Linked DNA regions of Bremerella sp. P1. The protein of the gene in region 1 interacts with the protein of each later gene in a pairwise test. Links are inferred from orthologs where the notes say so. Each region holds a gene or a part of one and is shown on either strand. Other genes may lie near its edges. The genes, in order: rplA and thrS.

Evidence for each region.
Region 2: the proteins of rplA (region 1) and thrS interact in binary tests that used the Escherichia coli proteins (3 or more experiments, as listed by UniProt). The link is inferred for Bremerella sp. P1 from one-to-one orthologs.

What each region holds. Positions count from the first base shown.
Region 1 is NZ_CP118164.1:3,323,214-3,338,484, forward strand. The notes cover bases 12,270-15,225. They hold rplA (50S ribosomal protein L1), read left to right. Parts: upstream 12,270-13,386; coding sequence 13,387-14,064; downstream 14,065-15,225. Other genes in these bases: nusG (transcription termination/antitermination protein NusG), read left to right, coding at 12,270-12,750; rplK (50S ribosomal protein L11), read left to right, coding at 12,912-13,337; rplJ (50S ribosomal protein L10), read left to right, coding at 14,123-14,647; rplL (50S ribosomal protein L7/L12), read left to right, coding at 14,778-15,191. Outside these bases: rpe (ribulose-phosphate 3-epimerase), read left to right, coding at 1-326; PSR63_RS13955 (histidine phosphatase family protein), read left to right, coding at 344-931; accD (acetyl-CoA carboxylase, carboxyltransferase subunit beta), read left to right, coding at 1,005-1,859; PSR63_RS13965 (serine/threonine-protein kinase), read left to right, coding at 2,096-2,974; PSR63_RS13970 (small basic protein), read left to right, coding at 3,132-3,338; PSR63_RS13975 (DUF3891 family protein), read right to left, coding at 3,413-4,174; PSR63_RS13980 (hypothetical protein), read right to left, coding at 4,272-5,723; PSR63_RS13985 (sigma-70 family RNA polymerase sigma factor), read left to right, coding at 6,318-7,991; PSR63_RS13990 (hypothetical protein), read left to right, coding at 8,217-8,912; tuf (elongation factor Tu), read left to right, coding at 9,917-11,113; preprotein translocase subunit SecE, read left to right, coding at 11,355-11,822; more of nusG, read left to right, coding at 11,902-12,269. UniProt on the Escherichia coli protein: One of the primary rRNA binding proteins, it binds very close to the 3'-end of the 23S rRNA. Forms part of the L1 stalk. It is often not seen in high-resolution crystal structures, but can be seen in cryo_EM and 3D reconstruction models.
Region 2 is NZ_CP118164.1:3,815,439-3,830,661, reverse strand. What follows is about bases 12,316-15,223. They hold thrS (threonine--tRNA ligase), read left to right. Parts: upstream 12,316-12,718; coding sequence 12,719-14,728; downstream 14,729-15,223. Other genes in these bases: infC (translation initiation factor IF-3), read left to right, coding at 15,008-15,223. Outside these bases: PSR63_RS16070 (tetratricopeptide repeat protein), read right to left, coding at 11-649; PSR63_RS16065 (TrkH family potassium uptake protein), read right to left, coding at 758-2,668; Trk system potassium transporter TrkA, read right to left, coding at 2,728-4,065; PSR63_RS16055 ((2Fe-2S) ferredoxin domain-containing protein), read right to left, coding at 4,078-4,455; PSR63_RS16050 (hypothetical protein), read right to left, coding at 4,597-6,996; tkt (transketolase), read right to left, coding at 7,298-9,328; PSR63_RS16040 (SlyX family protein), read left to right, coding at 9,671-9,892; PSR63_RS16035 (hypothetical protein), read right to left, coding at 9,916-11,196; bcp (thioredoxin-dependent thiol peroxidase), read left to right, coding at 11,669-12,145. UniProt on the Escherichia coli protein: Catalyzes the attachment of threonine to tRNA(Thr) in a two-step reaction: L-threonine is first activated by ATP to form Thr-AMP and then transferred to the acceptor end of tRNA(Thr). The rate-limiting step is amino acid activation in the presence of tRNA.

The DNA.
Region 1 (15,271 bases):
CCGGGGTGACCATTAACCCCGATATCCCTGTCGAGCGAGTTCTCCCTTTCGTGGACACAGCCGACTTGATACTAATCATGAGTGTTAATGCAGGTTTTGGCGGTCAAACGTTCAATCCTGTGGCGTTGGAGAAGCTCGAAGCTTTGCGAAAAGTCGGTCCTCCCGAACTTCTGTTGGAAGTCGACGGAGGCGTGAACCTGGAAACGGTTCAGGCATGTACCGAAGCCGGGGCTGACCTCTTGGTAATAGGATCAGCGATTTTCAATCAATCGGATTACGGCGCAGCGATTGACCAACTCTATCGATCTGCCCAAGTTTCGACCTAATTGAGAACAGCTTAGCCATGTTACGAATAGTGCTCGTCCGACCTGGGCAGACCGAATACGACTTTCAGGGTCGCATCCGTAGCCGTCTTGCCGTTCCGCTGACCGAAGAAGGAACACGCCAGGCGTCGGAAATGGTTCAACAGCTTCAGGCCCTGGAGATTCAGGCCATCTACTGTGGCCCTTGCCAGTCATGTCAGCAGACCGCTGAGACGTTCGCCCATGCCCTGGGTAAGCGAATCAAGCAAATGGACTGCCTGGCGAACTTGAACGCCGGACTTTGGCAGGGAAAACTGATCACCGAGGTCAAGCAAAACCAGCCGACCGTCTACCGATTGTGGCAGGAAAACCCAGAGGCGGTCTGTCCCCCCCAAGGGGAGACTTTAGGCGAGGTGCGCTTGCGTGTGCAGAACGCCCTAGACAAGATATGGAAAAAGCATCAAAAAGGTGACGGCAATGTGATTGTAGTCGCCCCAGAACCTCTGGCATCCATCATTCGCAGCGAGATCCTGCAAACCGACTTCGGTGATTTGTGGCAGGCCGAACGTCGATGTGGATGGTGGGAATTGATCCAGTATGAAAAAAACGCAGTCGTCTCGAAAGTCTAAGCCTGGCAAGAAGCAAGTGGCTGAAACTGACGAAACCACCTCTCCGACTACTCCCCTCGTCGAGGCATCCAACATGGCATCCGTTTCCTCGGATATCGCATCTCAAACCGAAGAATCCGGCAAACCTAAGAAACGCGGCGTACCGGAAGGCCTATGGCAACGATGTCCCGGCTGTCAGGCCGCCATCTTCCGTAAGCAAGCCGAACAGCAGTTGGGCGTCTGTCCCGAGTGTGACTATCACTGGACCATTACGGCTCAGCAGCGAATCGAGCAGGTTCTCGATACCGGAACTTTCGAGGAATGGGACACCAACCTCCATTCACTCGATCCGCTGGAATTCAAGGACAAAAAGTCGTACGCCGACCGCCTGGTGGCCGAGCAGAAGCGAACTGGCCTGCGAGAAGCGGCTCTGACCGGCTGCGGCATGATCCGTGCTCGACGTGTCGCCATCGGTGTGACCGACAGTGCGTTCATCATGGGTAGCATGGGAAGCGTCGTCGGCGAAAAGCTGACGCGACTGATCGAGCGTGCGACCGCTCAGGACTTGCCGCTGATCATCATCAGTGGTTCCGGCGGTGGTGCCCGTATGCACGAAGGGATCTTGTCCCTCATGCAGATGGCCAAGACAACCGCGGCGCTGGCCAAGTTCCACGAGGCCGGAGGGCTGTTCATTTCCGTTTTGACCAATCCGACCATGGGTGGCGTGGCTGCCAGCTTCGCATCCTTGGGTGACCTGATCTTCGCCGAACCGAAGGCCTTGGTGGGCTTCGCCGGTCCACGAACGATCAAGGCAACCATTCGCATCGATCTGCCAGAAGGCTTCCAGACCAGCGAATTCCTGCTGGAACACGGCTTTGTGGACCGGATTGTCCCGCGAAACAAGCTGAAGCTCGAAATCGCCCGCGCGATCGACTACTGCGGCAAATAGTCTCAGTCCGCCCTAATCCCACCGGCGACACTCTCACGGATGGTGTGTCTTGTGTCGCTTTGCAGGCCAGCTTAAAGTGGGGGATAGAGGCACCGGAACAGACAGACTAAACCCATCCAAGCGACGTCGATTTTGGCGACTGATGCGCCAATTTTGTCGGACGAAATCCGTTCAGGGGCCTAGATTTGAAGTATCGTTTCAAGTTTGTACCCTGATCGCGCGAGTCGCTTTTCCCGATGAGTCTGCTCAAGAAGTTCACGTCATTCTTCGCCGGCCAACCCAGGCTTGATATCGCCTCGCGATTTTCAATCTTGAAAGAAGCCGTCTCGGGGACGATGAGCGAATTCTACAAGGTCCGCGAGCATTCGACCGGCCGAACGCTCGGGCTCAAGATTCTCGACCTGGAAAAGCAGCAATTCTTCGATTCTCGCTTTCAGGGGCTGAAGCGTCCCAAGGAAGGCGAAATCGCCATGTCGCTCACGCATCCGTGCATTGTGCGGACGCTGGAGCACGGCTTGGTGACCACTGGCCAGCAATACGTGCTGATGGAGTACTTAGAAGGCAAAGGGCTCAATTCGCTGATTGTCGACCGAGATCCGATGCTGGAAGGGAAGCAGCTGGTCTTGCTGCGTCAAATGGCGGACGCCCTGGCCTGCGTCCACGAGGCCGGGTACATCCACCGCGACATTTGCCCTCGAAACTTCATTGCGGCCCCAGATTGCCGCTCGTGCAAGCTCATCGACTTTGGGCTCACGCTGCCCGCCCTGCCGGAGTTCATGGCTCCTGGCAATCGTACGGGGACACCAAACTACATGGCCCCTGAGATCGTTCGTCGCCGACCTACCGACCAACGCGTGGATATCTTTTCTCTGGGCGTAACAGGTTTCCGCCTTTTGGTTTACGAATTGCCATGGGCCAGCGTGGAAGGGACCGGGCGAGATGCTTTGAGCCACGATACCGTCCCACCTGGCAACATCTTTGACCATCGTCCGAAGCTCAATCGGGAATTGGGGGAGCTGATCATGTCGTGCATCGACCGTGATCCCCGCAACCGCCCCGAGACTGCCCGTGACCTGCTTAACGCGTTGCAGAGAATCAAGCGGTTAGACGCTTAGAGGCGGCCCATTTGGTGGGTGAGTTACGCCTTGACGCCCATTCGGCCTCTGGTATCATGATGCGTTTCCCCTCGATCTAAAATTGTCGCCTAGGCGATAGAATACCCGGCGGATTGCCCGTATTCCGCCTGATAACGCATAAATCAGGAGAGTTACCGTGACCATCGATAAGAGCCTTAAGGTTAAGCGGGGTGGTATTTCGACCCGCAGTGTACTGAAGCGTAGCGAACGTATTGCTCAAATGAAGCAGCAAGGTACCTTCAATGACGAGAGCACTTCGCCTATCGGTCTGCCCAAGACCAAGGTCGTGAAGATCTCGATGAAGAAGAAGAAGAAGGTCAAGGAAGAAGACGCGAAGAAGTAGTCGTCTTTCGCGATTCAACGATACAAGCAAAAGCCCTGGCGATTTCGTCAGGGCTTTTTGTTTGGTTGCCGCTGCTACTTGGGGGCGAACCGCCACTCAAGCTGACACCAATCGTTCATTTCGCGCAGGACATCGTCGGTATCAGCGTAGTCGCGATCGGGCACCAAATAGCCCCCCACGGCCACATGCACATGGTCGACGGTCCATGGCCAAGGAGACGTCAGGATGTTGCCATTGGGCTGCGGCTCGACCGTCAGCGGGATTTCGTCAGGGGTTTTCTCGAAGGTGTGAATCTCGCTGCGTTCGTCCAGGCACAGCCACAGGCTGAACCAGTCAAAGAATCGCAACTGCGCGACGGCCAGCTTTTCTTCTTCGTCGGAGCACTGGGGATGACGTTTTTCCCAGTTGTCGCGCCACGTCTCGCATAGTTCTTCGTATTTGTGGATGAAGGTCTGACCTGCTTCGCTTTCGGCCGACTCGCTATGCTCGCGGAGCGTCATGAAGTGTTCGGCAATCAGGTACTGAGCAAACGGGCTGATCCGTGCGGCCCACTCGATCGACTTCGTCCAGATGGCATGCGAGTCAGGTGCCGGGGAGTCGAGAAACGAAACCGGACGCTTGGTCTTGCGATCGATCGGCGGAGACTTGTCGACCGGGATCCAGCCATCGTCGTGATGAAAGATCGCTGGCCAGACCACCTCTGGGTGAACCAAAGGGGCGAACGGCTTGTTGCCCCAGTGCGAAGCAAGATCGCCTGAAAGGGCGGCGTGCACCGACTGTTGTATCAGGAACAACTTGGGTTCACCGTCGGGTAATTTGTAGGGGCGAACAATCACAGCGGGGCCTTTCAGCGGGCAAATAGACCAGCAGAGCACTGTTCAAACGACGAGTCGTGACAGCGCTCTGAGTAATTGTACGCGCCGATCGTCGCGATTAGCGTTTTTCGGCCGATTCGACCTTCGCTGAGATCAGTTCGGGTTCCTCGGCGCCTTCTTCTTTTGGGCTCTCGGCCACGGTCGGCTTGGGGCCTTCCATCAGATCGAATCCGCTCATGAACGAGCGGTCCGTCTGCCCGAACTTCTCGGCCAAGCTGGTCTCGAAGGTGAACACGGTCGAGTAGCGTCGCCCGTTGTCGTCCGAGATCAAGTAATAGATCCAGGTGATTGGCATCTTGTTGGCCGTACCGACGGCGGTCACACGAAGCTCACGAAGACCTTGCGAATTGATTGCCTGCGAGGCATCGACAACTTGGCCCAGGCGTTCCTTCAGGGCTTTCTTGACTTCCGCTTCAAAGCCTTCGAGCGTCATCTGTTCGCCCGCTTTCATGTTGGTCAGGCGATTCACGTTGGCCTGGGCAATCAGTTCACCATCAGCAACCATGCGGAAGACGGTTTGCTTGGGTGTTTCGGCCATGGCATGCCAGCGGCGATCGTGCATCAGGCGAAATCCGCCCTCTTTACCCTCGAAGGCCAGCATCTTGCTGCCGTCGTTGGCCTGCAGATTCAGCTTCGCGAGATTGGTGTCACTAAGCTCTTCGGTGGGCTTGGCTGCTTCAATCTGGGTGCGGACAATCGCGGTGACATCGAAGCCGGGAAGTGCATGGCCAATACTGCGGTCTTCTTTGATAGAAGCCGCAAACCAGGTGATGGCCTGATTCCTGGTGTCCAGGTTCAAACGTCCCTTCAGCTCAATTTCGGTTGCGACGCCTTGGATGGCTCCGGAAACCTTACCTTCGAGCGAGATTTTAGCCACTCCAGACTTGTCCACATCGGTGAGGGTCGCCACCACTTCGTGGTTATTGATGGCATCGATGCCCAAGACTTGAGCGAGTGCTTGGTCGTCTGGCGACCAGGTTTGGGTGATGGCAACCGGCTGGGCAGGAAATAGTTTCGATAAGACGGCCGGGTTGCCAGGAACGCTGATCAATTCCAGTTCTTCCCGCGTCAGGGTGTACTGCGGGCTGAACAGAATGGGTTGATCTTCGCTGGTATCGACGGAAATCAAACGCTTAACGGTCGGTAGCTTGTCGTCCAGGGGCTTTTCATTGGCCGTCGAGTTCGTCTCAGCTGTTTCGTAGTAGCGTACTGCTGAGGTTGGGCCCAGGACTCGTTCGATGGCGACGTACTTGCCTTCGAGAGTCATCGGATAGTGGCGTACCTTCTTACCGTCCGGGTTCACACGCATGGTTCCCTGGACTTTCAGCTCGGTGCTAACGCGTCGAGTCTTCCCGTCGAGCTTTTCTGTCAGCTTCCAGGTGTCTTCTGCCAAAATAGGTGAAGTGGCCCACAGTGCGAGGATCGAACCGGCCAGTAGGATGTGCTTAAAGGTGCTCGGGTTTCCGTAATTTCGTGTAACGAATATTGCCCGGTAAGCATCGAAATACATGTGTTCGGCCTGGAATTTGAGGTCTCTCGGGAAAAAGCGAAATCGCTATATACGGGAGAATCGTCAAATTCGGCGGAACAGGTTGAAAGAAAGTTGCCGCTGCGGTGTCTATCTCACGAGAGGCCTTTGTTTTTCCTGCTTCCAAGAAGTGGACAAAGCGTCAGGATTTGACATTTGCGGCATGTGTGCCTACGAAAGCGAGATGTCTCGCTGGATTTGGCATGATATTCGCAACAGGTTTTCATGCATTGACTTACGACAAATGGCAGTCGCTAGTCATGACCCCTGAAACGGGGGTTTTTGAGAAAAGCATGAACAAATGAGCAACCAAATGAGTCATTTCCTCGTATAAGGTCATAGAGAAAGTTGGTTCGCAAGCTAATAGTTGATCGTTCATCCGTTTACTTTGCGTTCCACTAGACTTTTCAAGCATCTGACAGAAAGAGGCGCTCATCGACCGATGAGTAGCTGTCCCGTTGCTTGAGTGATAGTTCCCCGGGAAGGGGAGCTCTCTCCAAGTTAGGCATCGTCTGGGCGATCGGAACTCGCAGGGAAAACCAGACAGGTGTTGTTGATCACTGAGTGAGGGACAACATGAACAAGGGATATAAGAATGTCGCGCTCCGACAGTTGCGCGATCAACAAATTAAATATGCTCCCCGGGATCGAAAGCTAGATCAGGCTAATCGTGCGGAAAAGCTGATCACCGAGATCGATCCTAACAAGCAATATCCGGTCGACTACATCTACTACCGTCTGACCGATTTCCGCCCGGAACAACCGAGCGTTGGTTCACTCCTTCCAGGTAAGTCCGCCGCTGAAGATTTGCGTCTGATGGTGGAAGACCTTTCGGATGCCGCTGACGTCTCCGTCGATACTGTTCCGGAAGAAGTGCTGACGGTCGAGCAACTGAGCGATCGCTTCAACGTTTCGACCAAGACCATTTCGCGTTGGCGAAAGCAGGGGCTCGTGAGCCGTAAGTTCCTCTTCGAGGGGCGTAAGCGAGTGGGCTTCCTTCGAAGCAGCGTCGAACGCTTCGTGAAGGACAATCCTGATCGGATCGAACGAGGTCGTCATTTCAGTCAGCTCACCGATGCGGAAAAGCTGGAAATCATTGATCGAGCTCGTCGCCTGGCCAACGCTGGCGGTACGCCTTCCGAGGTTGCCAAACGCGTTGCCGCGAAGATGGGACGTAGCGTCGAAACGATTCGTTACACGCTGAAGCATCACGATGACGAACAGCCGAAAGAAGCCGTTTTTCCCCGAGGAACCGGCCCTTTGACCGAATCGGCCAAGCAGATCATCTACGGCGAATACCGCCATGGTGTGTCGGTCGATCGACTCGCGGAAAAGCACGGCCGTACCCGGGCATCGATCTATCGTGTGATCAACGAAATTCGTTTCCGTCACATCATGGAATTGCCGCTGGATTGCATCTACAACGACGACTTCGAGAAGCCGGAGTTGGAAGAAGAAATCCTGGGTGATATGCCACCTCATGAAAAGCCCGCCCGTAAGGTTCGGGTTCCATCCGGTCTGCCGACCTACCTGGCTTCGCTGTACGAAATGCCGCTGCTGACGCGTGAGCAGGAATATCACCTGTTCCGGAAGTTCAACTTCCTGAAGCACAAGGCGTTGAAGATTCGCGAAACCCTGGACGAACAGCGTCCAAAGTCGAGCGACATGGACGCCATCGAACAGCTGTACGATCAGGCCAGCGACGTGAAGAACTTGATCGTTCAGTCGAACTTGCGACTGGTGGTCTCGATCGCCAAACGCCACGTTGGTGCTACCGAAGACTTCTTCGAGCTGGTTTCGGACGGCAATATGTCGCTGATTCGTGCTGCCGAGAAGTTCGATTACTCGCGTGGTAATAAGTTCAGCACGTACTGTAGCTGGGCGATCATGAAGAACTTTGCCCGGACAATTCCGGTCGAATTCCGTCATCGCGACCGTTACCGAACGAGCTTGGACGAGTACTTCACCACGCGTGTTGACGAGCGAAGCGATCAGTACGAGCAGGAAATGGCTCAACAGACTCGTGAAAAGCAGATCGACAAGATCCTGCATCGCTTGGACGAACGTGAGCAGAAGATCATCATCCGCCGATTCGGCTTGGATCACAGCCGCGAGCCACAGACCTTGAAAGAGGTTGGTGAAGAGTTGGGTGTGACCAAGGAACGAATTCGCCAGATTGAAGCTCGGGCCCTCAACAAGCTGAAAACGGCTGCCCGGGACTACAACTTCGATCTGCCAGAAACCAACTAAACCCCTGGGGCTCGCGAGAGTCCTGCCCATCATGCGAAAAGCCAGAGACTTCGGTCTCTGGCTTTTTTTATTGGCTTGAGGTCCGTGTGATGTACCAATTTATCGTCATTTTTGGGGTGATCTGATAGGCTTCGTTTGTGGGCCTGCTTTTCGACGAGTGCATCGCTTTTGCACTCGAACTTATCGATTTCGAGAGTGTCTTTTCTGAGAAGTAGGAGTCGAATCATGAACGTATCTGTCCTTGAGCGTCAAACAATTACATGGGACACACCGGTTAGCCAATGGGAGCGTCTGGGGGACGACGATCCGCTTTCGGATGAGCTTGCCCAGGAGGCCAGCGAGCTATTGGGCTACACGCTACTTGCCAAGAAGAAGCGAGAAGCTCGCCGGCAGACGACACTCGAGCAGACCATGGCCGAGTACGACATCCGCCCTTTTACGCCTGAGAGCGTGCGTAAATACAAGCAAGCCTGCGAGATCAAGCCGTCTATGTTCTGGCCAACGGTCGTCGAGTCGGTCCTGGGGCTGACTTTTACGGTAATTTTGGGGGCGATGGGTGGGCTTTTCTTTTCGGCATTATTGATGAATACCATGGTCTCCTACTATTGTGCTCTGACCATCGTTGGCGGTGTCGTGGTGGGAATCTTGTTTACATATTTCAGCTCCCCTCTCGTCCGGCGTGAGTGGCGAATGCTTGAACTGGCGTCGTATCCGGAGCCCGTCCCGGAATACGCGCTGCAAACGGCCTTGGACATCAAGAAGAAGCACCCAGGCGTAAGCTTCTACGTTGATGTGTTGGAAGAGAAAAGTGTTGTGGTTGACCCATTCCTGGTAATGCGCGTTCAAAGTGGCAATATGATCCAGGATTACTACATCGAAGTGTGGAACGAGTCGGCGTTTTCGGGGCAGCGGGAAGTCTGACCCTGGCATGCTCTAAAACGCGGCATCTAGACGATTTCCGTGCCCAGCTGAGGCTGGGCACGTTCTGTTTGCGGACGCGCGACTTCACCTCGAAAAATGCCGCATCGAGCCCGTCCCATTAGGCAAACTGGATTGGACTGTAACGGGGGGTTAGTGAGCGCAAATAGTCTCGTGAACTCCTCTCAGGATGCGGTGTCTGTAAGGCGGCACGGATTTTGGACGAAATTTGCCGTTCCCGTGCTCATCCTGGCTTGCGAGGAAATTCGGACTCGTTATAGTTATTGGTTTTCCATAAAGCCCAGGTAGTGGGCTAGCGTAGCTCAATTGGCAGAGCAGCTGATTTGTAATCAGCAGGTTGTGGGTTCAAGTCCCTCCGCTAGCTTAAAAAGCCCACTTTTGTGGCTGAATTTGGACGGATCATTGCCGTTTTCATCGGGTTGCCGAACCCACCAGTTTCGGACGCCTGGAAAAGCGGATATGTTGGGGGGTTTCCCGAGCGGTCAAAGGGGACAGACTGTAAATCTGTTGGCATTGCCTTCACAGGTTCGAATCCTGTACCCCCCACTGAATAGTTCCTGGGCTTTATTGGAAGAAAAGACAGCAAGGCCTGGGTAGGTTGCGGGTGTAGCTCAATGGTAGAGCAACAGCCTTCCAAGCTGAAGACGAGGGTTCGATTCCCTTCACCCGCTTCGCAGCACGCCTCTTTACCGGGCATGTTGTGAGCTTGCCGATGCGGCCCCGCAGGTCGATAAGGCTTCGTTGTCGAGAATCGGGTTGTCCGTTTGGGCGGCTCGGAAGCGAGTAGCCGGGTAAAGGTGGCGGAAGCAAAGCCCCAAACAAGCTTCCCATTTTTCGGCTGCTGTAGCTCAGTGGTAGAGCACTTCCTTGGTAAGGAAGAGGTCATGGGTTCAAGTCCCATCAGCAGCTCTTCACGGCACCTTGATTTTCGTATTTAGACAAATCCCAAATTTCACGGTTTAGCTGGGGTAAGAAAGACAAAGAAAATGGCCAAGGACGTATTTGAACGATCTAAACCTCACGTCAATGTTGGCACCATCGGTCACATCGACCACGGTAAAACGACCACCACTGGCGCTATCCTGGCAGTTCAGGCTGCTAAGGGTCTGGCCAAGATGAAGGCCTACTCGGAAATCGCCAAGGGCGGTACCGTTCGTGACGAAACGAAGACGGTTACCATCGCTGTGGCTCACGTCGAGTACGAATCGCCGACTCGTCACTATGCTCACATCGACTGCCCCGGCCACGCCGACTTTGTGAAGAACATGATCACCGGTGCTGCCCAAATGGACGGTGCGATCCTGGTGGTTTCCGCTGCTGACGGTCCAATGCCGCAGACGAAGGAACACGTTCTCCTCGCTCGCCAGGTTGGTGTACCTTGCATCGTGGTTTACTTGAACAAGTGTGACCTGGTCGACGACGAAGAGTTGTTGGATCTGGTTGAACTGGAAGTTCGTGAACTGCTGAACAAGAACGACTTCCCAGGCGACGACTGCCCGGTTGTTCGTGGTAACTCGCTGGCTGCCTATAACAAGCCAGACGATCCGGAAGCTTCCGCTTGCATCACCGAATTGGTTGAAGCACTGGATAGCTACATTCCAGAACCAGAACGCGAAACCGACAAGCCGTTCCTGATGGCAATCGAAGACGTCTTCTCCATTGAAGGTCGTGGTACGGTTGCTACCGGTCGTATCGAACGCGGTGTTGTGAAGGTTGGTGAAGAAGTCGAAATCCTCGGTCTGACCGAGAAGCCGACCAAGACCACCGTCACCGGTGTCGAAATGTTCAACAAGATCCTGCAAGAAGGTCACGCTGGCGATAACGTCGGTTGCCTTCTGCGTGGTGTCAAGCGTGAAGACATCTCGCGTGGTCAGGTTCTCGCTAAACCAGGTTCGGTTAACCCGCACACCAAGTTCGAGGCAGAAATCTACTGCTTGAGCAAGGAAGAAGGTGGTCGTCACACGCCATTCTTCAGCGGTTACCGCCCACAGTTCTACTTCCGTACGACCGACGTCACCGGTACTGCAAACCTGCAAGGTGCCGAAATGTGCATGCCAGGCGACAACGTGAAGATCGAAGTCGAACTGCACAAGCCGATCGCTATGTTTGAAGGTGTTCGCTTCGCTATCCGCGAAGGTGGTAAGACCGTCGGTTCCGGCGTTGTTACCAAGATCACCGAGTAAGACTTGTTTAGAATTCAGCTCGCCGAACCAGGCATTGGCTTTGGTTCGGCGATGCTACAGGGGCGTAGCTCAATTGGCAGAGCGCTGGATTCCAAATCCAGATGTTGAGAGTTCGAGTCCCTCCGCCCCTGCTAATTCGTTGGTGTTACCGAACTTGTTGAGCGCGTCGCACCGGTAGAGACATCCTGGAAACACCCCAGCGTCGCCGCCGCGGCAAGAACGCCAAAGACTGAGAGTGACCATGGCCAAGGAGAAGACCGTCGGTTCCGCTTCCCTTCTCAATGAGATGGTGCAGTGGAAAGGTTATAAGCCGACACAGGGTAGGGTTGCCCGCCAGGCAACGCTGATTTCGATTTGGGTGTTGATTGCGATCGCTGCTTACCAGCTGTATCAACAGTTGGAAGCTTACGCATCCATGGCCCAGTACAAGTTGCATTACGTGCTTCCGGTTGCCCTGGTTGTTGTTGGTTTTTGGGTCGCTTACCGACTGATTAACTGGCCTACGTTCGCGGACTTTTTGATCGCGGTCGAGGCAGAAATGAATAAGGTGACTTGGCCTTCCAAGGCCGAGTTGTGGCGAAGTGTCATCGTGGTGATCGCGTTGATCTTCATCCTGGCCTTGTTGTTGTTTGCGTTTGACTTGTTGTGGATCACCTTGTTCAAGACGATTGGACTGATCCCGCCTGATCCGCAGACGCCCGCCACTTAGGCGGCAGCAAGCGGCCCTGGATTCCAGATTGCACTTTGCTTAGATGGTCCGGTTTCGATAGCCGGTTAAGGTTAGTTTCGTGGCAAGTTCTCCTGACAATTCGTTCGATCCTCAGAAAGATCCCGAGACGGATATTCCTGCGGATGCAGCAGCTCCCTCGGAAGAAGCAGCGACACCTGAAGCTGCCTCGGAAGAGCCTGCGTCGACCGAGTCGGAAGACGTTGGTGCTGCCGAAGGCGCTGATGCTGGTCAGGAAGTCGTGGAAGAAGCGGCGGCCGAAGAACCAGCCGAGCCAGCGCCAGCGCCTGCTCCTGCAGCTGCCGGCAAGAAGCGTGGCCCCATCGAAGAGATCATTGAAGATGAAGAAGACGCTGCCACGGATGCAGCGAATAAGGAGTGGTACATCCTCAAGGTTCAGAGTAATCGCGAAAAGTCGATTTCCAACAACCTGGTTCGCCGGGTCAAAATGGCCGGTCTTGAGGATTACTTCGGCGAGATTCTTGTTCCCACCGAGGACCTGGTGGAATACAAGAACGGCAAGAAAAAAGTCACCAAGCAGAAGCTCTACCCAGGCTACATCGTCGTGCACATGGCAATCAACGACGAAACATGGTTCCTGGTTCGTGAGACCGGCGGCATTGGTGACTTCACGGGCGCCGCTGGCAAGCCAGTGCCCATGTTGCCGCACGAAGTGGATCGCATCGTCAAGAAGACGCGCAAGCCTGAAGAGGGTGAGCAAGAAGAAGTCAAGACGAACATTCGCTTCAAGATTGGCGACCATGTTCGCATCACCGAAGGCACCTTCGAGAACTTCGAGGGGGATGTCGAGGTGATCGACAACACCAATGGCCGCGTGACGGTCATGATTAATATTTTCGGCCGCACAACACCGGTGGAGATGGAACACTGGCAAATGGAGCCAGTTTAGTCCATTTCAGGCGTTGGACCGGTGGTCGATTCTTCTTATTCCCCCTTTGCCGGCGGACAGAGAGAACGAGCCTCGGGGCCTTAGTTTAATAAGCACACGGTTTACAAGCATACGGTTGCGGAAGCCCCATCACGGCACACCGCGGCACGGGAAACAGCAAAATGGCACGGGAACAAGTAGGTCAAGCGAAGTTTCAAGTCCCTGGTGGTCAAGCCACACCGGCTCCTCCGGTTGGTACCTCGTTGGGACGTTTCGGTGTGAACCTCGGTCAGTTCGTTCAGCAGTTCAACGACAAGACCCGAGAATTCAACGGCATGCCGATCCCCGTCGTCGTGACCGTCTACAACGACCGTACCTTTGAATTCATCTGCAAGAGCCCACCAGCGGCTGCTTTGTTGAAGAAGGCTGCAGGCCTAGCCAAGGGTAGCGGCACTCCGAACACCAAGAAGGTCGGCAAGGTCAGCAAGGACCAGATCGACGACATTTGCAATCAGAAGATGGCGGACCTCAACGCCCGCGACTTGGAACATGCTCGCCGAATGATCGAAGGAACGGCTCGGAGCATGGGCCTGGAAGTCACGGAATAGTCCCTGCCCCTAACGCGAACAACATCTCCCTACATACTGGCGATTGACGATGGCTAAACAATCCAAACGATATCGAGCCCTGGCAGAAAAGGTGCCAGCGGAAGCGCTGAACCTGAAAGATGCGATCGTTCTGCTGAAGTCGTTCGATACGACCAAGTTCGATCAAACTGTTGAAATTGCGATGCGATTGGGTATCGATCCGAAGCAAGCGGACCAGTTGGTTCGTGGTGCTCTGGTTCTGCCTCACGGTATCGGCAAGGTTCAACGAGTTATCGTTTTCGCCAAGGGCGACAACGCAACCGCTGCCCAGGAAGCTGGTGCTGATGAAGTGGGTGCGGAAGACCTGGCTAAGAAGATCAAAGATGGTTGGCTCGACTTCGATGTCTGTATCGCCAGCCCAGACATGATGGGCCTGGTCGGTCCTTTGGGTCGTGTCCTCGGTCCGCGTGGTTTGATGCCATCGCCGCGTGCCGGTACCGTGACCCCCGACGTTGCCAAGGTGGTTAAGGAATATAAGGCCGGAAAGGTCGAATTCCGTAATGATCCAACTGGAATTGTTCACGCAGTGGTTGGTCGACTCGGTTTCGAAGCCGACAAGCTGCAGGACAACATCCAGGCCTTTATCGATCATATCAATGGCCTCAAGCCCCAAGCGGCGAAGGGCACTTATGTTCGTAGCGTCAATTTGAGTGCAACGATGAGCCCTGGCGTTCTAGTTGCCCTCTAAATTGTTCCTCGCAAGTTCAAGCGTTACGCGATAACCCATACGTACAAAGCCCTGAGCCATGAGTAAGTATTTAAAGAAACTGGTGATCACCGACCTGTCCAAGAAATTGGATGGCGTGAACGACCTTCTGGTGGTCGACGTTGTGGGGATGAATGCGGAAAAGACCCATCTGGTCCGCAAGCAACTCCGTGAAAAGGGCCTGAGCCTGATGGTTGTCCGCCGAACGTTGGCAGCCAAGGCATGTGAAGGTACCTCGCTCGCACCTGCCTTTGATAGCATGGAAGGCAGCACTGCCCTGGTTTGGGGTGGCGAAGATTTCGTCGACTTGGCCAAGGAAGTTGTCAAGCTGAACGAAGACGATACGTTTCCGGGATTCACCGCTAAAGGCGGTGTCATGGATGGCGAATCCCTGAACCCCGATTCGGTCAAGGCAATCAGTAAATGGCCCAACCGAGCTGAACAGCTCTCGCTTCTGGTGGGTCAGATCCTGGGACCTGGCCGTACCCTGGCAGCCCAAATCAAGGGGCCAGGTGCCAAGTTGGCCTCGCAGGTCAAGCAAGTTGGCGAAAAGCAAGAAGGCTAATAGCCTTCTCTCGGCAAACGTCCTGGCGGCATTTGCCGAAAGAACGTTTCCATAAACCAAAACATCCGTATTCCCTGGCGCAGGCGGGCCCGTTCCCCTGCAAATAAGTGTTGAAAGGATAAGATCCGAAATGTCCGAAGAAGCAACTGCAACCGTCGAAGTGTCCGAAGAAATCAAGGGTTTGGGCGATCAAATCGCTGGCCTGACCCTGAAGCAAGCCGTTGAGCTGGGCGATTACCTGAAAGACGCTCACGGCATCGAAGCCGCCGCTGGCGGTGGTGTCATGGTGGCCGCAGGTGGCGGTGGTGGCGGTGAAGAAGCTGCTGCCGAAAAGACCGAATTCGACGTCATCATGACCGACTTCGGTGCTCAGAAGATCGGCGTCATCAAGGTCGTCCGTGCGATCACTGGTCTGGGCTTGAAGGAAGCCAAGGACATGGTCGAAACCAAGGACGCCAAGATCAAAGAAGGCGTTTCCAAGGAAGACGCCGAGAAGGCGAAGGAAGAACTGGAAGCCGCTGGTGCCGTTGTCGAAATCAAGTAAGACTGCGGTTATTGGCTGATTTCCTGTTTTCACTCAGACGTTGCCTCCCCTATACTAAAGAGGCAACGTCGCGAGGTGTG
Region 2 (15,223 bases), 480 kb from region 1 along the record:
TCTTCGCAGACTAGAAGTTGCCCGTGATCTCGACGCGAACCTGACCACGATTATCTTCGTTGTTCAGGTCGTGCATCTTGAGCAGCAAACGTCCCGTTTGAGGAACGTTCATTCGCTTTTGGGTACCGATGGTGAAAGGGACCGTATCTTTATCAGGCGTGGCCGATTTGGCAACAACCCCAATCAAGGAACCAAGCTTGTAATCACGGATTTCTCGGGGTATCTCCAATCCATTCGCGTCACTCGGGTGAACTAACAGCCATTCACCTTCGACGCGAAACGCGATCGGACTGCCTTCAATGACATTGATGCCGGTGTCTTGCCAACCTTCGCTGGCTTCGACGGTCACCAGTTTTTTGTTGGCGTTGGAAAGCTCTCCGTTGATCACCTTCATCTTTTCAACGGCCGGTTTGTAGTTGGGCACCAGCTTGAGAACTTCGCCGAAAACGATGCGTGCCTTTTCCCAATCTTTCTTCCGAGCATATTCGTCACCGAGCTTCTCGGCCTTGGTAACGAACTCGCGATGGATCTCGACCAGGCGTGGATCGGTCGGCAGTTCCAGCGGCTCTTCTTTGGGCTTCCGCTGGGCGAAGGCATCGGACGGGCAAAGACCGATGGCCACGAACATTAAAAAGAGGGCAAGTCGCATGGGGGGGGATCCTCGAGAGAAGCGCGCTAAGGGCAAGACACTATTTAAATTCTAGCTCGTGTCGCTTGCAAGTGATTGGCCTAGATGCCCTGAATTGGCGTGCCGTTTCTAGCGAGAACGCCAGAATCGCGGCATAAACAGAACCAGAACCGCAAAAATTTCCAGTCGTCCAATCATCATCAACGCGGTAAACAGCAGCTTGGTCCACGAGGTGAAATTGGCGTAGTTCTGCGTCGCCCCGATAATCCCCAGACCCGGGCCCACGTTGTTAAGCGTAGCCGCAACAGCGGTCGCGCTATCGATCAGCTTGTGTTCGATGTGCTCTTCCGAGGCTCCCCAGGTCGAATCAGGCTCCAACGTCACAACCGACAACCAGCCGAAGACAAACAGCACCAGAATCAGCGAGAAGTAGATCAAGATATTGTTCTGTAGTTCCGGATCATCCACCGGTTTGCCACCCAGACGCAGCGGACGCACCACCGTGGGATGGTACGATTTTTCAAGCTGCAGGAAGAGAATCTTGTGGAACAAGATGTGGCGAATCACTTTCAAGCCACCGCCGGTACTACCGGCACATCCGCCGACGAACATCAACAGGAAGAGCACACCACGCCCAAAGCTATTCCATTGATCAAAGTCATGCGTCCCGTAACCGGTCGTCGTGATGATCGAAACAACCTGGAACAAACCGTAACGCAGGGCATAAAGGAACTCGTTCACCAGTGAGGTTTCGGGATCGATGACAAAGTCATCGTAAAACATCCCGAAGGTCATCACGGCGATCGTGACGCCCACGATGATTCCCATGTAATAACGCCATTCGATATCTTCGATTAAGCGAAAGGCCTGACCGATCATCATGAAGTACAGCAGCGTGAAATTCGTGCCTGCCAAAACCATGAAGACGATCACGACGTACTCGATCCAGGCTCCACTGACAGGATCGGCCTGGACGAAGTGTCCGAGACTGGCGTTGTAGGTGCTGAAGCCACCGGTGGCTAGTGTTCCGAACGCATGACACACCGCGTCGTAAAAATTCATGCCCAACAGCCACAGCAGCACGGTCAGGACGAGATTCAGCCCGCAGTACAGCCCAGCAAACATCCAGGCCGTATGCTGCATACGTGAATGCGATCCTTCCTTACTAGGGCCAGGCATCTCATTCCGCATCAGAGCCTTTCCCGCAGAGCCTTGCCCCAGGATCACCACGAAGAGCACGATGATACCCAAGCCGCCGAGAAAGTGCGTACTGCTTCGCCAAAACAGAATGCAATGCGGAATACTGACCGGATCTTCCAAGTCAGCAATCACCGTGGCTCCGGTCGTACTAAACCCCGACTGCGATTCAAAAATGGCGTCCGCGATGCTCATCGGAACGGCGCGTATTCGATAGTTGTTACGCCTATCCTTTGGCGCGTCGGGTTCTTCGTCCGGTTCGATCAACGCACCGCGCCAGTGCGGCAGTTCTCGCAGTTCATCAAAGACCTGGTCGAAAGGGCGTTCCGGGCTTTCTCCCTTATTCAGTTTCGTAACTTTGGCATTGTACTGTTCGGCCAGTTTTTCTTTCGATAGACCTCGTGCACCGGCGGCGACCAGCGACTGCACCAGCGCGTACTGATCTTCCGAAAGAGGTGACACCGCGTCACGATACACCTGAGGTGCATGCTGATGAGAATTGAACAACCGCACCGAGAGCTTGTTGCACGAACCGGATAACAGGTACGGCATCGCGCCCAAGATAGTGGCGATCAACCAACTGAGCCCCACGATCGCCATCGCTTCACGGCGGTAAAGTTCCCCTTTCGACTTGCGTCCGATGCGCCAGAGAACGGCCCAGCAGATAATGCTTAACAGGATCGAATAGACCAGCCCGAGAAAACCGTGCGTTTCAAACTGCTGAAAGTTCTCGTCCGTACGATGCCCAATCGTTGGCCAGGCCCACGGCAGGCTGAAGACCATCGTCACCCCGATAATCAGGCAGACGATCGACAGAAGTCGGCACACCAGACGATAATTCATGTTGCTGCTAGTTAGGTGTTGCCAGGGCTAATTCGTTGACGGGAAATGCCACGCTACGATTATTCTTCAAACAGTTTGACGACCGCATCCAAGGTCGACTCTTCCACAAGTACGACCACCGTATCGCCCGGCGTCAGACGATCGTCTGCCGATGCCACACGCACATAGTCAGAACTCATGATGGCCGCGATCAAACAATGCGGCGGCAGCTTGAGGTTGGCGATCACGTGTTCCGTCGCCACAACACCAGGCATGACCTCGAACTCGACGATCGCGATCCCGCCGCCTGGCAAGTTCTTCTTGGAAATGATCGGTCCGCTGTTGAGCAAACCAAGCACCTGTCGCGCGACCACGTTTCGCGGGCTCACGGCCAGGTTAATGCCCAGCTTCTCGACCACGTTGGCGTAATCAGGGCGCTGGACGATGGCCATGCACTCCTTGGCACCGATTTCACGGGCTTCGACACAGGCCATGATATTGTTTTCGTCATCGCCGGTACACGCCACAAAGACATCCATGTTCCCGACGCGTTCTTCTTCCAGAATCGCGCGGCGCGTGGCATCGGCATGAACGACGGTTGTGTGCTCAAGCAGACGAGACAGGAACTCGCAGCGTTCCATGTTCTCTTCCATCAGCGTGACATGGTAACGTTGGCCTTCCAACATGCGAGCCAACGCCAGGCCTGTCTCACCACCACCGGCGATCACCACCGATCGGACGGGAGCCGCTTTAACCTGAAACTTCGATTTGACCGAGTCGATTTCCTCGCGTGTTCCGATCAACGTGATATGGTCCCCCACGTCAATCGAGTCGCCTGCCCCGGCAATCCAGGTCTTGCCTTGCCGCTGAATCGTTCCGACACGCACGCCCTTGGGCAGCTTCACTTCTTTGAGCTCTTTACCGGTCGCAGGTGCCGGATCGTCGCAAATGATTTCTTGAACTTCGAGCTCGCCTCGAGCAAAGTTTTCCAGCACTGCACTACCGGGCGAGCGAATCGCGCGGACGAACTCAACCGCAGAAAGATGTTCAAGACTGAGGAAACGATCGATCCGAAAGTGCCGCTGGTAGTCGAACGTACTCAGGTCGCGAAACACGCGACCGTACACGCGCGCAACACAGCGGCGGGCCCCCATGGCTTTGGCCATACTCGCGGCAACGATGTTCACTTCGTCGTCGCCAGTCACTGCCAGACACAGGTCACAACCGATGATCCCGGCTTGAAACAGAATGGCCGATTCGGATGCCGAACCATGAATGGCACGAATATCGAGTTCCGCGTTGATGACACGTACCGTTTCAACGTTCGATTCGACGACCGTCACGCTATGGTTATTGCGACATAGCAAGTCCGCAATCCACGTACCGACCGTTCCCGAACCCAGAATTACGATTCGCATGAAAGATCGCCTCTAGTTTGAAGGGGAGGGTGCGGAAGACTCAGGTTCCATTTTCTTGGCAGCCTTGCCACATCTAAGTCGTTCGTCGGGAATCTGCAAATCTTCTAAAACCTTTCCTGCAAGAATGGTTTCGTGGATGATTCGCTCGGCATCACCCTCGGTGACTCCGCCATACCAGATGGCCTGGGGATAGATCACAACCACTTGACCGTCATCGCACTGGTCGAGACAACCCGAGTCGTTGGCACGGACCTGAGCTTTGAGCCCCAGGCGTTTGATCTCTTTCTTGAGGGCGGCCCGCAGCTTTGCGGAATCGTGCTTCCCATCCCGTAGATGCTTAGGGGGCTTGCACTTATTGCAGACAAAAATGTGATGCGTGAACTTTGACATACAGCACGAGGTGAAGACACTCGGAAGTTGCTTTCCTAAGAAAACAACAGAAAGCTTACCATCCTACGATTTCAGAGCGTGCTTACTAGCCCATTTCGGGCCCCCCACCCGCTGCCTGGGGGCCATTTGCGAAGAAACGCCTTAAGTGTCGCCTTCTTTCAGGCCTAAACGCGACAGCCAATTTCCCTTGGCCGCCTTCTCATTGCCCGGATTCGCGGGGGCTGCCTTGGACAGCCTGGACTTTTCGATCTCAAGCTGGTTGATTTTTTCTTCGAGTTCGGCCCGATCGCGGGCGATCTTGGCTCGTTCGACCGAAATATCAACTTCGGCCTTCCGCAGCTTTTCTTTCCACTGCTCCTGGAGCGTCTTCAGATTCTCGCGTTCTTGTGCGATCAACTCGTCCTGGTCCAACATTTGTGCGATCGCGTTGGCCCCGTGGGCAACGCCTGCATCGTTGTTGCTCGATTCCAATTGTTCGAGCTGCTCGCGCAATTCTTCGATTTCACGCTGCTTGGCTTCGACGGCTGCGTTGCCGCTGTCGATTGCCTCTTGGATCGAGAGCCTCTCGGCAGCTTCTTCTTCGTCGCCATCACCATAATCCGCTTCCAACTGGGCGAGCATACGACGCTTGGTGGCTTCCCAATCGCTGCCACTATCGTCGACCACGGCTCCGCCGGACTTCTTCGCGTTCTCAAGATCTTTGGCGAGTTTCGCGTTTTCCTTCTTCAGATCTTTGAGGTCGTCCAGGGTCAGCTGCAGACGACTTTCGAGGGACTGCACGCGTTCGTCATCAGGCATTTCACCTGATTCGATTTGATGCTTGAGATCGCTGACTTTTTCCAGAAGCGAGTCGCGTTCCTGGCGAAGCTGAGCGAAGGCCTCTTCATCGGCACCGCCGCCACCTTCGGTCTTGAGCGTTTCATTCTCTTCGCGAAGCTTGTTCGTCTCTTCCTGCAGCGATTCGACCTGACGTCGCAAGCCACCGACTTGTTCGCGGCTTTGTTCGTGATCGGAACGAGCCTGAGACAAGGCGACCTGCGAAGCAGCCAACTGGCTTTCCAGTTCGCCCTGAGCATCTTCGACCTGCTTCTTGAGCGACTCGTTCTCGACTCGCAGCTGTTCCTGCGAATCGCTTAGCTCACCATGCTCCGACTGTCGCTTCTCGAGCTTCTCAGCCAGCGCATCGCGTTCGTGCTTGAGGTGCTCAAGCTCGTGTTCCAAGTGAGCCAGGGCTTCGTGCGACTCGGTCGAGCCTTCAAGTTGGCCTCGGGCCTGGTCAAGTTCACCGCGTGCTTGCTCGAGTTCACCGGTTGCTTGATCCAGCTCGCCACGGGCCTGTTCGAGCTCGTCACGTACTTGGTCCAGATCACCACGCGTCTGATCGCGTTCACTTCCGATCGACTTGAGCTGCTCCGTGAACTTGGCCAGCTCCTCATCTTTCGCTTCGAGCGTCTTCTTGAATTCGGCCTGCTGAGCTTCGAGCTGGGAACTATCCGCCGCTGCAGCGTTGAGTGCTTCGATCTGCCCTTCGAGCTGTTGGACTTGCTCGGTAAGCTTGCTGCGTTCTTCTTCCAGTCCAGCAGCCGATGATTGGGCTGCTTCCAACTGCGTTTGCAACTGGGCAATTTGCTGCTGCTGATCCGCTTCACTTTCCGAGAGGCGGGCACTGGCTTCGTCGCGCTGCTGCTGGGCTTCATTCAGCTTGCCGGACAACTCGTCGGCTCGCATCTTCTCTTCCTGCAGACGACCTTCCAGATCGGCATTTTGCGAGCGGATCGAATTGAGCTCTTCAGCCAGCTGCGACTTCTCGCCCTCCGCGGCATCGAGTTGACCCTTTAGGTCCTCAGACCGATTCTGTTCGCTGGTAAGCTCGGCTTCCAGTTCGGTGATATGTTCGTTGGTTGCCTGCGACTCTTGGCGAAGCTGATCGAGCTCGGTTCGTGCTCCGTCACGTTCCTCGGAGACTTGCGAGAGCTGCTTTTCGAGTTCAGAGATGCGAGCATTGAGCTGGTTTTGCATCTCCTGGGCGGCTTGGCCGTTCTGCTGTGCGGCCTGAAGATTCTGAAGTGCTTCGCTGTGCTTGGCCTGTTGATCGAGAATATCTTGTTGAAGCGAAGCTTTGGCTTCGTTAGCGGCACGAAGCTCGGTCTGAAGTCGGTCGCGTACCGATACTAGTTCATTGCGTTCGGCATCCCATGCCTGGTGATTTCCCTTTTGCTCTTCAAAGCGGCCCAGCTCGACCTCGAACGCTTCTTTCTCGGCTTTCAGCGCATCGATTGACGCAGCCAGTTCGGAAGACTGGTTTTCGAGTTGCGAATTGGAGGACTCAACTTCCGAGGTGCGGTCGTTGAGCTGACTCTCTCTTTCGAGAAGCCCTTGCGAAATTTGCTTCAACTGCTGCGAGATGCTCTGCTCAATTTCGCTAATTCCCTGGCGGTGACGCTCTAGGAATTCGCGCGCTTGCTCCCGCTGCAACGAAGCTTTGCTTGCAATCTCTTCCAAATTCGCGATGTCGTGAGGGTGAGAGTTTACGCCTTCCATGTCCTAATCGATTTCATTAAATGAGACGTGTCCACAACTTCATGCGTTTCTCACGCCCTTCCACGCTGCTGCCAATCTTATGCAATGCTGCCAATCGGTTGCGCGGAACGGCCTACTGTTCTATAGGTTAGTACCAGCGACCGGTCAAAAGCCTGAGGCATTCTGCGGCAAAGTGCAGTCCCTCAGCGACGAATAACTGAAGACATGTGCGAGATGTAAGGATTATGCAGGCGCATGAAAAAGGCCCCCTCCGTAAGCAGAGGGGGCCTTTTTTGCTGAGCATTTAGTGCGATAGCGGCAACTATTTGCCAATCGACTTCTTCGCGGCTTCCACCACGTTATCGGTCGTGATGCCGAAGTATGGGAATAGCTCTTCCGCCGGTGCACTGGCACCGAAGCTCTTCATACCGACAAACTCGCCCTGCAGACCGAGGATGCGATCCCAGCACTGGCGAATACCGGCTTCGACGGCGACACGAGCCGTCACGCCGCAAGGCATGACCGACTTCTGATATTCAGCGTCTTGCTGGTAGAACAGTTCCAGACAAGGAACACTGATCGCACGGGCTTTGACGCCTTCGGCGGTCAGCTTTTCGTAAGCTTCGACCACCAGCGACAGCTCGCTACCGGTACCCATCAGCAGAACTTCCGGCGTACCTTCGCAGTCGGCGATGATGTAGGCACCCTTCGAGGAACCGCTTGGGCAAGCGTACTTTTCGCGATCCAGCGTCGGCAGGTTCTGACGGGTCAGGACGAGCACCGAAGGACGATCGGTCAACTGCATCGCCGTCTTGTAGCACTCACCCACTTCGTTGGAATCGCCAGGACGGAACACGGCGACGTTAGGAATCGCGCGAATGGCCGACAGGTGTTCAACCGGCTGGTGCGTCGGACCGTCTTCACCGACACCGATCGAGTCGTGCGTGAAGATGTACATGACCGGAGCACTCATGATCGCCGACAAGCGGAGCGAAGGTCGCAGGTAGTCGCTGAAGACGAAGAAGGTCGAGACGTAAGGACGAAGACCGCTGAGGGCCATGCCGTTACCGATCGCAGCCATCGCATGTTCGCGAATACCGAAGTGGAAGTTACGACCACCGTAGGTACCAGCCTCGAAGTCGCCAGCGCCTTCAAAGGTCAGGCCCGTCTTGGTCGAAGGCTCCAAGTCAGCCGAACCACCGAGCAGACCAGGCACCTTGGCGGCGATGGCATTCAAAACCTTACCGCTGGAAGCACGCGTGGCGACACCCTTGGCGTCGGCTGGGAAGGTGGGGACGTCGGCATCCCAACCAGTAGGCAGTTCGCCCGAATTGATGGACGACCAGGTCGCCGCCTTTTCAGCGTCTTCCTTGCTGAACTTCGCGAAGTCGGCGTCCCATTGGGCCTTAGCTTCGGCACCGCGAGCACCCAGGTTCGCGTTGAAGTCTTCGTACACTTCGGCAGGCACTTCAAACTTGTCGTACGTCCAACCGTAGACTTCCTTAGTTGCCGAGATTTCGTCTTCGCCAAGCGGAGCACCGTGAGCACCGTGCGTGTTGGCTTTGTTCGGGGCACCCCAGGCGATGATGCTGTGTACGACGATCAGGGTCGGCTTGTCGGTCGTTTTCTTGAACTCAGCAAAGGCGCTGTCGAGAGCGGCCAGATCGTTGGCATCTTCGATATCGATCACGTGCCAGCCGAGTGCACGGAACTTGCCAGGGATGTCTTCGCTGAACGCGAGATCGGTGTCCCCTTCGATCGTGATCTTGTTGTCGTCGTAAACCCAGCACAGGTTCGACAGCTTCAAGTGACCGGCGACCGAAGCAGCTTCCGAGGCGATCCCTTCCATCAGGTCGCCATCGCTGCACAGGGCGTAGGTGTCGTACCCGAACATTTCGCCAAAGCGGGCTGCGTACCACTTACCGGCGATTGCCATACCAACGCTGTTCGAGACGCCTTGACCGAGTGGGCCGGTGGTCGTTTCGATGCCGGCGGCTTCGTGAACTTCCGGGTGACCAGCACATGGGCTGTGAAGCTGACGGAAGTTACGGATGTTGTCGATAGTGATCGAAGGCTCGCTGGCCCCGTCTGCCTTCTTCACGCCGGCAACGTGCAGCGTGCTGTAAAGCAGCATCGAAGCATGGCCGCACGAGAGGACGAATCGATCGCGGGCAGGCCAGCTTGGGTTGGCCGGATCGTACTTCAGGTGCTTGTTCCACAACGTGTAGGTGACCGGTGCCAGGGCCATCGCCGTGCCAGGGTGTCCACTGTTGGCTTGCTGAACGGCATCCATAGACAAGGTACGGATGGCGTTGATCGACAATTGCTCAATACTGGTCGTGGATGTAGACATATTTCGTTCGGGACTCTCTAGCCAACTTAGAAACGGAAGTCGCAGGCTACCTAGACAAGCCGGAGCACTCGTGGAACGCTTGTTGGATCAGCGTGAATTACCCTGGCGATCCCGCTGCGACGCGGACACATAAGTCAAGCATTTTAAATCCAAAAGAACTCGGAAGTCAACGCAACGGTTGCCGCGGTATGGGTTTGCGAATCGCCGCGGCACCCTATCAAAACGGCATAAAATCGATTTGAATGAAGTTATGGAGAAGCGTCCGCCCTGAAATAGGACTCGAAGGTCCCTAAAAGGGAGTTAAAGACGGAAATCTTCCCCCATCTCGAAAGGGCGTCCAGAATGCCAGAAGAAAACGTTGTCGAAAGAATTACATCACTTGAAGAAAAACACGCCCACCAAGAGCGCATTATTGCGGATCTGAACGAGGTCATTCTGGATCAACAGAAGCGAATCACGCGATTAGAGTCTTTGCTGCGCCGGGCCGATGACCGGATCGAACGATTGAGTGTCGCGATTGAACAACCGCGGTCCGCGGCGGACGAGCGTCCACCCCACTATTAATCAGAGATCCCGACAGGCCAAATCTATTCGCCGTCGAGCGCTTCGCCCAGCATGCTCTTGAGCGAGTTCATCACCTCGGAAACGTAAGCCGTGATCACGAGGGAGTAATCGTTAAACTCCTCGACCGTATCGATCAGCTCGCCCTCAAAGACCAGCTCGATCTCGGTTTCAAAGAGCTCTTCATCTTCGAGCACAATCGACAGCACGACATCGCCGTCGACAACTCCACCATCTTCGCTGAGCGAGGCGGCGCCGGTCAGTCGGTCGATTTGAATGCCGTTCCAATTCACGCCGGCGATCATCAACTGAAAGACATCGTTCGCACCTGGCAAGATGACACCCACCTGGAATTGGCCCAGATTGAACACTGGCGGTGGTGGTGGATCTTGCCCGCCGTTGGGATCTTCAGGGTCGACAACACCCCCTCCGCCACCACCATTGGACCCGGCAGGCTCAACCCAATCCTCAGGGTAATTGGTCGGGAAGGCGATGTTCTCGTCAGCGTAGGTCTTGCCGTAATTGCCGATGAAGTGGGTGAAGTCCGATAACCCAACGGCATACGACTTGTCAAAGTCGGAATACCACTTCAATCCGTCGGTGGCTGCTTCGGTCTTTTCACCGAATGACTGGATGAATTGGGAGAAGTCAGCCAGTCCGATCTTCTGATCGTCGTTAAGATCGTAAATCACCGGAAAGAGGCCCATTTCCGGCATCTTATCGGCGGTGGTAATCACATCCAGTCCAGCGGATCTAGCTCCGAAGTTTTCGGTGGCCAGTTCCAGTGAGTGTGGTCCGACGATGCCGGTCTCCATGTCCAGGCGGACGTTATCGCCGTACTGCGGAACGGCCTGGAAGTGGACACGAGCAAAGAGCACGCGATCGGCGTCGGTAAGCGAAACGCCGACCGTGCTACTGTGGATATCGCGGACGTGCCCTGTCTCGTCATCCAGTTGGAACGTGCCAGGGCCCTCGAACGAACGACCAAACTCCACATCAACGGCAGAGGTCAAATCGGTGCGATAGCCCAGGTCGAGTTTCATTTCCTGGATATCAACAGGCTCTTGCCCTTCGCCACGCAGCCAGACCTCGACAACAAAGCGATCCCATTCGTGGGTCCGCTTCATGCTTTCGGGCAACACGCCCATGCGATCGGCGACCAAGTCATCCGGCCGCGATGCATCAGAGAACACCGCGAACTCTACCGCAATAGCGGCATCGCCGGCCAAAAGATCCTTACGTTCCAATAGCTGAAACGCTGACCTACGCCGAGCGAGAGGATTCGACCTGATTTGACGAGAATTCATCCGCCTCTTCTCGAAACCACACGTGTTTTGATCACGGCAGATCTACCTTGAATCAGGCAAATCGCTCGTTATCAAGAAGGTGTTTTGAATGGGAAAAGCGTGGTTTGAACACGGGCAATCAAACCAGCGAGGGATTGAGGTGTTCCTAAATCGGGTGAGCGAATCAGCAATGACCAACCAATCCAACCTTGGCCACGTGCCGGCAATCATCAATTCGCGAGTTGCCCCTTCGACGAACAATGGCTCATTCGCTACCCCATTTGTTATATACAACTCACAACCCGAAAAAAACCAATAAGTGTCGGAATCATTCAAGATTTTGAATGGATTATCCGACATCCCGTTTGACTTTTTGATATGGTCGGTTGCGCGTAAAGCAGTTTGCGGTTCATGACTTAGGTCAATTACGCAGTGCGCTAAATCCTACACTTTGAGGCTTTTCGCCTCACTATAGCCCTAAGGAGTGACTTTAATGGCAGAATGGGTTGAAGCCGGCTCTAAAGCCCCCAGTTTCACATTGACGGCAGACGATGGTTCCAAAGTGAAGCTTTCGGACCTCAAGGGATCGATTGTCGTCCTCTACTTCTATCCCAAAGACGATACTCCTGGCTGCACGAAAGAAGCTTGCGCTTTTCGCGATCGCCAAAGCGAGCTGGTAAAGCACGGCGTTACGGTACTTGGGGTAAGCCCGGACGACAAAGACAGTCACATCAAGTTCAAAGAGAAGTACAAGCTCAACTTCCCTTTGCTGGTCGACAAAGACCACAAGCTGGCCGACAAGTACGGTGCCTGGCGCGAGAAGAACATGTACGGCAAGGTAAGCATGGGCATCCAGCGCAGCACGTTCCTGATCGACGCCGATGGTAAAGTGGCGAAGGTATGGAAACGTGTCCAGGTCGACGGACACGACGAGAAGGTGCTTGAAGAAGTGGCCAAGCTGAAAGGCTAGTTCGCACCCGATGAAGCCAGCAAAAAAGGGAACCCGCAGAAGTGGGTTCCCTTTTTTCGTTTTGAGTGGGCGATACAGGATTCGAACCTGTGACCCCTACCATGTCAAGGTAGTGCTCTAACCAACTGAGCCAATCGCCCGTTTTCGCTTGTCGTGTGCAAGCAATTATCTGTGATTCACCCCCGAAGAGGTTAACCAAACGCGTAGTTTGCCATTAGAACCGTCGAATCGTCAAGGGGCTAGAACGAAAATTGCGATTATGCCCCCTCACTCAAGCTGCCTATATCGCAGACTTACGACTCATTTCACCGATCGAAGGAGAACCTGGACTTTTCCTAATGCGTAACTCCTGTCAATCTATACGCTTCTTGCAGTGAACCCGCTGGGCGTGAAGGCCGTCTCTACCATCACATGATAGGGAGAGCCCTGCAGCCGGCAGAAGGTTCACCTTGGCCGATGACCGCTTTAACGACTTCATCGGCCCGATCCATCCTCACGGTTTTAGCGACATCCTTTGTTTCGATGTCCTCGTGAGCCTGGAAATCGCCATTAGGATAAGAAACCGAACACACCATGCTCGAGGTTATTCTTCCCGACGGATCCAAGAAAGAATTCGATCACGCAGTCACCCCGATGGAGGTCGCCGCCGACATCGGCCCCGGCCTGGCCAAAGCTACCTTGGCAGGCGAGATCGACGGTAATGTCGTTGCCTTTGATACCAAGCTGCCTGACGAAGGCAGCGTCAATCTGCGACTACTGACTAAGAAGGACGAAGAAGCCCTGGGAGTCATGCGGCATAGCTGTGCCCATATCATGGCCCGGGCCGTCATGCGGCTGTTTGATGGAGTGCAACTTGCTTTCGGGCCGACCATCGAAGGGGGCTTCTATTACGACTTCGATCTCGAGCACAAGCTTTCCGAAGAGGATTTCCCGGCCATCGAAGCCGAGATGAAGAAGATCATCAAGCAGGACGAGCCCTTCGAGCGGATCGAACGCAGCCGCGAAGAATCGCTGCAGGTCGTCAAAGACCTGGGCCAGCAGTACAAGATCGAGCACATCGAGACTGGGCTCAAAGATCACCCGTCGATGTCGTTCTACCAGCAGGGCGAGTTCGTCGACCTGTGCCGCGGCCCCCACATCCCTCGCCCCAAAGCGATCGGGGCCTACAAGATCCTTTCGGTCGCCGGCGCTTACTGGAAAGGAGATTCCAACAATCGCCAGCTTCAGCGGCTGTATGCAACCGCCTTCTTTAACAAAGAAGACCTGGAAGCGCACCTGACCAAGATCGAAGAAGCCAAGCGTCGCGACCACCGCGTGCTGGGCAAACAGTTGGATCTGTTCTCGATCAATCCGCTGGTAGGGCAGGGGCTGATCCTCTGGTCTCCCAAGGGGACCATCATCCGCAACTTGTTGACCGAGTTCGTGGGAGAACAGCTCAAGAAGTTCGAGTACCTTCCGGTCGTAACTCCCAACATCGGCAAGGTCGACTTGTACAAGATCTCGGGGCACTATCCTTACTACAAGGACAGCCAGTTCGCGCCCATTCATCAGGCAGAAGACGAGGAATACCTCCTCAAGCCAATGAATTGCCCGCACCACATCATGATCTACAAGTCGCGGCCGCGTAGTTACCGGGAACTGCCGTACCGCTTGTCAGAGTTCGGTACCGTCTATCGCTACGAGCAGTCCGGCGAGTTGAACGGGATGACTCGCGTTCGTGGGTTTACCCAGGACGACGCCCACATCTTCTGCACCGACGAGCAAGTCGAAGACGAGTTCCGCAAGTGCATCCAGATGACTCAGTACGTGCTGAGCAGCCTGGGCCTGACCGACTACCGTGTGCGATTGGGTTTCCGTGATCCCGATAGCGGCAAGTACGTCGGTAAAGAAGCGGTCTGGGATCAGGCCGAAGAGGCATTGGTCCGCGTCTGTAAGAATATGGGCATCACCGCGACTGCCGAAGCGGGCGAAGCTGCGTTCTATGGACCGAAGGCCGACTTCGTGGTCAACGACTGTCTGGGCCGTGAATGGCAACTGGGTACCGTCCAGTTGGACTACAACCTGCCGAGTGCCGAGCGCTTCGATCTGGAGTACATCGGCAAGGACAACCAGCCGCACCGACCGGTCATGATTCACCGTGCTCCGTTTGGCTCGCTGGAACGCTTCATGGGCGTGCTGATCGAGCACTTCGCCGGGGCGTTTCCGCTGTGGCTTGCCCCCGAGCAGGTTCGTATCCTGACCGTCAGCCAGAAGTTTGACGAGTATGCCCAGAAGGTCGAGAAAGAACTGCAAGCTGCCGGCTTCCGAGTCAGTGGCGACTACCGACCTGAAAAGATCGGCGCCAAGATTCGTGCCGCTCAGTTGGAACTGATCCCTTACATGTTCATCATCGGGGGTCGTGAAATGGAAGAAGAAGCCGTTTCGGTCCGCGACCGGATCGATGGCGACTTGGGTTCCATGAAGATCCCCCAGGCAATCGACAAGCTAAAGGAAGAAATGGCCAATCGTGTGGTTCGCCAAGTCTTCAAAGGATCGTCCGGGCTCGGTACCTCCGGAACCGCCACCATCAGCGAAGGCTATTAACTGCCAGGTGACACAACCATCGCCCCCAAACAAGGGGGCGAGCTGTCATCACCCAGGAAAAGAGTCCAGTTTGATGCCGGGCGGATTGCCCTCCAAAGGGAACATGAACAGCCATTACCACCCGGAAAGGTGGCAAAATTCGCCGATTCCTATTTTCGTGCGTTAACGTGGCGGTAAGTTGACGATAGAATGTTTTCACTGTGGTACGATTTTACGGGTTGGCCACGAAGTCGATATGTTTTCTCTACCCGTTTCCTAGCCTAAAAAGGATCACTAGCCATCGCCCTGCGAAATACGTCTCGCGATCGAGACCGCGATCAAAATCGCGACCAGACTCGAATCAACGATCGCATTAGAATCTCGCCCATTCGAGTCATTTCTGCTGAAGGAGAACAGTTAGGCGTTCTGCCCACTGACGAAGCCTTGTCCATTGCTCGAGAAGCAGGACTGGATCTTGTCGAAGTTGCTCCTGGCGCTAAACCGCCGGTGTGCCGC